2 regions of the Streptomyces sp. NPDC086989 genome follow, and region 2 is predicted to be linked to the other one. Evidence: riboswitches for the same ligand, from Rfam matches in the RefSeq annotation. Region 2 holds a riboswitch; the other holds the start of a gene.
What was found. A riboswitch is a leader RNA that binds a small molecule or an ion and turns the genes downstream of it on or off. The one in region 2 is predicted to bind S-adenosylmethionine.
Positions count from the first base shown of each region.

Region 1: linked by a shared signal. The riboswitch ahead of ACIPK4_RS10610 (aminotransferase class V-fold PLP-dependent enzyme) and the one ahead of thrC (threonine synthase) in region 2 are both predicted to bind S-adenosylmethionine.

Region 1 is NZ_JBIVAL010000004.1:205,124-208,521, forward strand. It holds gene ACIPK4_RS10600 (ubiquinol-cytochrome c reductase cytochrome b subunit) at 1-103, shown strand, start outside; gene trpD (anthranilate phosphoribosyltransferase) at 270-1,334, shown strand; SAM riboswitch class IV at 1,421-1,537, shown strand; gene ACIPK4_RS10610 (aminotransferase class V-fold PLP-dependent enzyme) at 1,769-3,232, shown strand.
Region 2 is NZ_JBIVAL010000001.1:103,247-106,644, forward strand. It holds gene ACIPK4_RS00545 (trehalose-6-phosphate synthase) at 1-823, opposite strand, end outside; gene ACIPK4_RS00550 (glucosyl-3-phosphoglycerate synthase) at 869-1,846, opposite strand; SAM riboswitch class I at 2,042-2,191, shown strand; gene thrC (threonine synthase) at 2,209-3,398, shown strand, end outside.

The DNA.
Region 1 (3,398 bases), on a different contig from region 2:
CCGCGCGAAGCTCAGCAAGGGCTTCTACGCCGAGAACAACCAGATTCCGAAGCCCACGGTGGAGGAGTACAAGGAGATCCAGAGCGGCCACGGCCACCACTGATCCCACCTGAGGGGCTGATTCAGGTCAGTCCCGGTGTCGCCACGGCGAGAGCCCCGTCCAGTGTCTGGACGGGGCTCTTTGCCGTCCCCGGGGCTGGATAGGCTGATCTCCTTCCCATTCGAGTGGGCCCCGGGACCGGGTGGCCGACGGACAGCAGGAGCGGACCATGAACGTTGCGACCCCGGCAGGCGGCGACAGCGTGGCGGCCGGCAGCTGGCCGGGTCTCCTCGACGCCCTGCTGACCGGTCAGGACCTGCGCGCCGAGGAAACGGCCTGGGCCATGGACCGGATCATGCGCGGCGAGGCCACCGACGCCCAGATCGCCGGTTTCGCGGTGGCACTGCGGGCCAAGGGGGAGACCGTCGCGGAGATCAACGGCCTCGTCCGGTCCATGTACGGGCACGCCAACCTGATCGAGGTGCCGGGCCGGACGGTGGACATCGTCGGCACCGGCGGCGACGGGGCCAAAACGGTGAACATCTCGACGATGTCGTCGATCGTGGTGGCCGGTACGGGCGCCAAGGTGGTCAAGCACGGCAACCGCGCCGCGTCCTCCGCGAGCGGGTCCTCGGACGTGCTGGAGAAGCTCGGCGTCAACCTGGACCTCACCCCGGCGCGGGTGGTCGAGGTCGCGGAGCAGGCCGGCATCACCTTCTGCTTCGCGGTGAAGTTCCACCCGGCGCTGCGGCACGTGGCCGCGGCCCGCAAGGAGCTGGGCATCCGGACCACCTTCAACTTCCTCGGCCCGCTGACCAACCCGGCGCGGGTGCGGGCGCAGGCCACGGGCGTGGCGGACCCGCGGGTGGCGCCCATCGTGGCGGGCGTGCTGGCGGAGCGCGGCTCCTCGGCGCTGGTGTTCCGCGGCGACGACGGCCTGGACGAACTGACGACCACGGCCACCTCCCGGGTGTGGTGGGTCCGCGACGGCCGGGTGGACGAGCAGCCGTTCGACCCGCGTGACGTGGGCATCCCGCTGGTCGACGTCTCGGCGCTGCGCGGCGCGGACGCCTCGTACAACGCGGACGTCGCCCGCCGCCTGCTGGCCGGCGAGACCGGCCCGGTCCGCGACGCGGTCCTGCTGAACTCGGCGGCGGCCCTGGTGGCGCTGGACCCGGGCACGGGCTCCCTGGAGGACGAGATCCGCGCGGCGATCACCCGCGCGGCCGAGTCCATCGACTCGGGGGCGGCGAAGGCGGCCCTGGACCGCTGGGTGGCAGCCAGCAACGCATAGGCCCCCGGCTACGGCGCCCATGACCCCGGTCCAGCATGCGGACCGGGGCCTTGTGCGCCGGGGATCTTGTGGCAGGATGCTGACCAGGTCACGAGTGACAGCGTTTCGGCCCCGGCTTGCTGTCCGGCAACCCTCCTTCCGTGGCGGGGTGCCCCGGGTGATGACCAGGTCGTAGCCACAAAGGCCTACGGCAAGCGCGGATCCCTCGACACCAGGGGTCCTGGTCTCCCGAGGAGCTTTTCCGTGAGCAAGCGAATGCGATAGGGCGACTCCGCCCCTTCTTCACCCTCCGTGCGGCCCCGAGTCGTCCGCGCGTCGAGGCAACTCCCGTACCACTGGCACACGTGCATCCGCGTACCCGCGCGCCGTGCATCCGTGCACCCACGTACGGGCCCTCCGAAGCCATTCAGCCTGTCCTGCCGGGAGATACCGCCATGTCCACGTACCCGAACACCGTCGTCGCCACCACCGCCTCCGCCGTGCCCCCCACCGCCGGCCCCGCCTGTGCCCGGCCGCTGCCGGTCCTCGGCCGGGACGTGACCGTCCCCCTCGTCACCGGCGGCGAGGTCACGTACGCGGCCCTGGACTACGCGGCCAGCGCCCCCGCCCTCCAGCGGGTCTGGGACGACGTCGCCGCGTACGCCCCCTACTACGGCAGCGTCCACCGCGGGGCCGGGTACCTCTCCCAGCTCTCCACTGACCTCTTCGAGCAGAGCCGGGCCACCGTCGCCGAGTTCCTCGACTGCCGGCCCGCCGACCAGGTGGTCTTCACCCGCTCCACCACCGACTCGCTGAACCTGCTCGCCGCCGCACTCCCCGCGGACTGCGAGGTGTTCGTCTTCGAGACCGAGCACCACGCCTCGCTGCTGCCGTGGACGAACGCCCAGGTCACCTACCTCGACGCCCCGCGGACCCCGGACCAGGCCGTCGAAATCCTGGAGCGCGCGCTCGCCGACCGCGAGCCTTCCCCGGGCTCCCTGCCTCGCTCGGGCAGGGGAGGCCCCCAGGGCCCGGCCCTGGTCTGCGTCACCGGCGCGTCCAACGTCACCGGTGAACTGTGGCCGGTGAAGGAGCTCGCCGCGGCCGCGCACGCCCACGGCGCGCGGATCGTCCTGGACGCCGCCCAGCTGGCCCCGCACCACCCCGTCTCCGTACAGGAGCTGGACGTGGACTGGGTGGCCTTCTCCGGGCACAAGCTGTACGCGCCGTTCGGCTCGGGCGTGCTGGCCGGCCGCGCGGACTGGCTCCAGCAGGCGCAGCCGTACCTGGCCGGCGGCGGCGCCTCCCGCAAGGTCGCCCGTCGCGAGGACGGCGGCGTCGACGTCGAGTGGCACACGACGGCCGCCCGCCACGAGGCCGGCTCCCCGAACGTCATCGGCGTCTACTCCATCGCCTCGGCCTGCAGGGCCCTGACCGAGGCCGGCTTCGAGGACCTCGTCGCCCGCGAGCGGCACCTCATCGCGAAGGTCCGCGAAGGCCTGGCCGAGGTCCCCGCCGTGCGCGTGCTCTCCCTCTTCGGCGACGACGCCCCGCGCGTCGGCGTCATCTCCTTCGTCGTGGGCGGCTGGAACAGCTCGCACTTCGCTGCCGCGCTGTCGGCGGAGTACGGGATCGGCGTCCGCGACGGCCTGTTCTGCGCCCACCCGCTGGTCCGCACCCTGCTCGGCAGCGAGCCGCAGGCCCAGGGCGAGTGCGGAGCCCCGGAGGCCGGCCCGGGCGAGCTCGCCCAGACTTCGTCCGGGGGGACCCCCACCCTCAACGCCATCCGTGTCAGCTTCGGCGCCGGTACCCCCGACGAGCACGTGGAGCGGTTCGTGCGGGCCGTCAAGGAGCTCGTCGCGGACGGCGCCAAGTGGCAGTACCGCACCGAAGAGGGCCGCTGCGTCCCGGCGGTGTGACACGCTGCCGACCATGACGTGCGGGGCCCGGTACCGGCCGTCCGCGCGAGCGTGGGCAGGCCGCTGCCCGGTGGGGCCGGGGCGCGGCCCGGTGCGGCGCGACCGGAGTGGCCCTGGGCCGGAAGTGGCGGGTTTCGGAGCGGGGTGACGGGCGGGGGCGGGCGCC
Region 2 (3,398 bases):
GCCGGTGCGCGAGTGCGCGCAGATCGTCCGCGTCGACGCCCAGGGGGTACTGCCGCACCTCCGTGAAGCGCCGCGGACCGAGGCCGGACCCGTCGGCGGCGTAGGTGCGGTGCCACACCCCGCGCTCCGGGGAGCCGCTGGGCAGGTGCGGCTGCGCGATGCCGACCGCGTCGTCCCGGTCCGCCCCGGCGATGAACTCCGCCGACCAGCGCCAGCTGTGGAAGCCCAGCTGGTCCGCGCCGAGCATGCCCCACACGAGCTGCCCGCGCACGTCGTCCGGCAGCATGGCGAGGAAGTCACGCGAGGCCCACGGGGTGTGCGTGAAGTGCGCGATGCGCAGGTCGGGCCGCAGCTCGCGCAGCTGCCCCGGCACCAGTGCCAGGTGGTAGTCCTGCACCAGGACCGAGGCGCCCTCGGCGGCCTCCTCGGCCAGGGCCTCGGCGAAGGCCCGGTTGTAGGCGGTGTACGAGTCCCAGCGCCGCCGGAACCCCGCGTCGAAGACCGGCTCGCGCGGGACGTCGTAGAGGTGGTGGTGGGTGAACCACAGCACCGAGTTCGCGATGCCGTTGTACGCGTCGTCGTACGTGGTGGGATCGATGTCCAGCATCCGGACACCTGGCTCGGAGACGCCCCGGCCGACCGCCTCCCTGTCGGCGTCCGACAGCGCCGCGCAGATCCACAGCGCCTCCGGCTGCCGGGCGAGGGCGGCGGAGAGGCCGGAGACGAGACCGCCACCGCCGCGCCGGGCCGTGAGGGTGCCGTCGTCGGCGAGGACGTAGGAGAGCGGGCCGCGGTTCGCTGCAACGAGTACCTGGGAAGCCATGCCGCGAACCTAGCCCGGGGCCCACCCGCTCAAACGTCCGTTCCCTCACGCCACCCTGCGGCCGGAGTACTCCTTGACCTCGGCCATCGGCGGCCGCTCCTCCGTGTCCACGGGGTACGTCCGCGGCACGAACCCGTTCGGCCCGCGCTCGAACTGGGTCAGTTCCGGGCGCACCAGGTGCCCGCGCGAGAGGCGCAGCTGGGCCGTGCGGTAGATCGCCGCGGCCATGCGGCCCAGCGCCCGGCCGTCCTGATGGCGGTGCAGCCGTACGCCGACGTCCACCTGGGCCAGCGCGTCCAGCCCGACGGTGTGCAGCGCGTCGACCAGCAGGCCCAGCTCGACGCCGTACCCGACGGGGAAGGGCAGGCGCTCCAGCAGGGAGCGGCGCACGGCGTACTCGCCCCCCAGCGGCTGCACGAACCCGGCCAGCTGCGGCCAGTGCAGGTTGAGCAGCGGCCGGGCGACCAGCTCGGTCACCCGGCCCCCCTGGGCGGGGACCTTGCCGGGGGCGGGCCCGTCGGCGTCCGCGCCGAAGGGGCGGTCGTACATCGCCTTGACGAACTGCACGTCCGGCTCCGTCAGCAGCGGGCCGACGATCCCGGACACGAACGCCGACGAGAAGTCCCGCAGGTCGGCGTCCACGAAGCAGACGACGTCGCCGGTGGTCACCAGCAGCGAGCGCCACAGCACCTCGCCCTTGCCGGGCAGGGCCGGGATCCGCGGCAGGATCTCGTCGCGGTGCACCACCCGGGCCCCGGCCTTCGCGGCCACCTCCGCGGTCCGGTCGGTGGAGCCCGAGTCGATCACGACCAGCTCGTCGACGAGCGGCACCGCCGGCCCGTCGATCAGATCGCGCCGGATCACCTCGACGATGGCGCCGACCGTCTCCTCCTCGTCGAGCGCGGGCAGGACGACGCTGACCGTGGTGCCCGCCGCCCGCTTGGCGGAAAGCAGCTGGTCGAGCGGTCGGTCGGCCGCGGACCAGGAGCGGTCCGCAAACCAGCGCTCCACCTCTTCCAGCACGTTCGGCACTCCTCGGTCATCGTCGGCGCTCGGCATTTTCAGCCGAAAAGTGATCCATCTCGCGGTTCGGACGGCTGTCTCAACCACCCGGACCTTCAGTTACAGTCTTGAACAACGCGAAGGACCACCGCATGCCGGGGGTCCCCGCGGACAAACGCCCGGCCGCGCCATGGAGCGCGCGATCCGGTGCCATACCGCTCATCCAGAGGGGCAGAGGGACACGGCCCGTTGAAGCCCCGGCAACCCTCCAGTCGGTTCTCACGCCTGCTTGCGGCAGCGGGGTCCCCGGCTAGGGAAGGTGCCAATTCCGTCTCATGGCGAAGTGCGCCATGGGGAAGATGAGGAGAAAGGGCCTCGCCATCATGGCTGCACAGACTGTTGCCACCTCTGTCGACCTCGGACCTGCCACCGGCCTCTCGTGTCGGGAGTGCGGTACCCGTTTCGAACTCGGACCCATTTTCGCCTGCGTCGAGTGCTTCGGTCCGCTGGAAGTCGCCTACGACCTCCCCATCGGTACCGGGTCCCCCGAGGACGTCGAGGCGCTGCGCGCCGCGATCGAGGCCGGCCCCGACAACATCTGGCGCTACGCCCCGCTGCTGCCCGTCCCCGCGGACGTGGCCTCCAAGCCCAGCCTGAACCCCGGCTTCACCAAGCTCGTCGACGCGCAGAACCTGGCCAAGGAGCTCGGCGTCACCGGCAAGCTGTACGTCAAGGACGACTCCGGCAACCCGACGCACTCCTTCAAGGACCGCGTGGTCGCGATCGCCGTCGAGGCCGCCCGCGCCTTCGGCTTCACCACCCTCTCCTGCTCCTCCACCGGCAACCTGGCCGGCGCAGTCGGCGCCGCGGCCGCCCGGGCCGGATTCCGCTCCTGCGTGTTCATCCCGCACGACCTGGAGCAGGGCAAGGTCGTCATGGCCGGTGTGTACGGCGGCGACCTCGTCGGCATCGAGGGCAACTACGACGACGTCAACCGCTTCTGCTCCGAGCTCATCGGCGACCCGCTGGGCGAGGGCTGGGGCTTCGTCAACGTCAACCTGCGCCCCTACTACGGCGAGGGCTCCAAGACCCTGGCGTACGAGATCTGCGAGCAGCTCGGCTGGCAGCTGCCCGACCAGATCGTGATCCCGATCGCGTCCGGCTCGCAGCTGACGAAGATCGACAAGGGTCTGCAGGAGCTGATCAAGCTCGGTCTCGTCGAGGACAAGCCGTACAAGATCTTCGGCGCCCAGGCCGAGGGCTGCTCCCCGGTGTCCACCGCCTTCAAGGCCGGCCACGACGTGGTCCGCCCGCAGAAGCCGAACACCATCGCCAAGTCGCTGGCCATCGGCAACCCGGCCGACGGCCCGTACGTCCTGGACATCGCCCGCCGCACCGGCGGCTACGTCGAGGACGTCACCGACGAGCAGGTCGTCGAGGCCATCAAGACCCTGGCGCAGACCGAGGGCATCTTCGCCGAGACCGCGGGCGGCGTGACCGTCGGCGTGACCAGGAAGCTCATCGAGAACGGGCAGCTCGACCCGGCGCTGACCACGGTCGTCCTCAACACCGG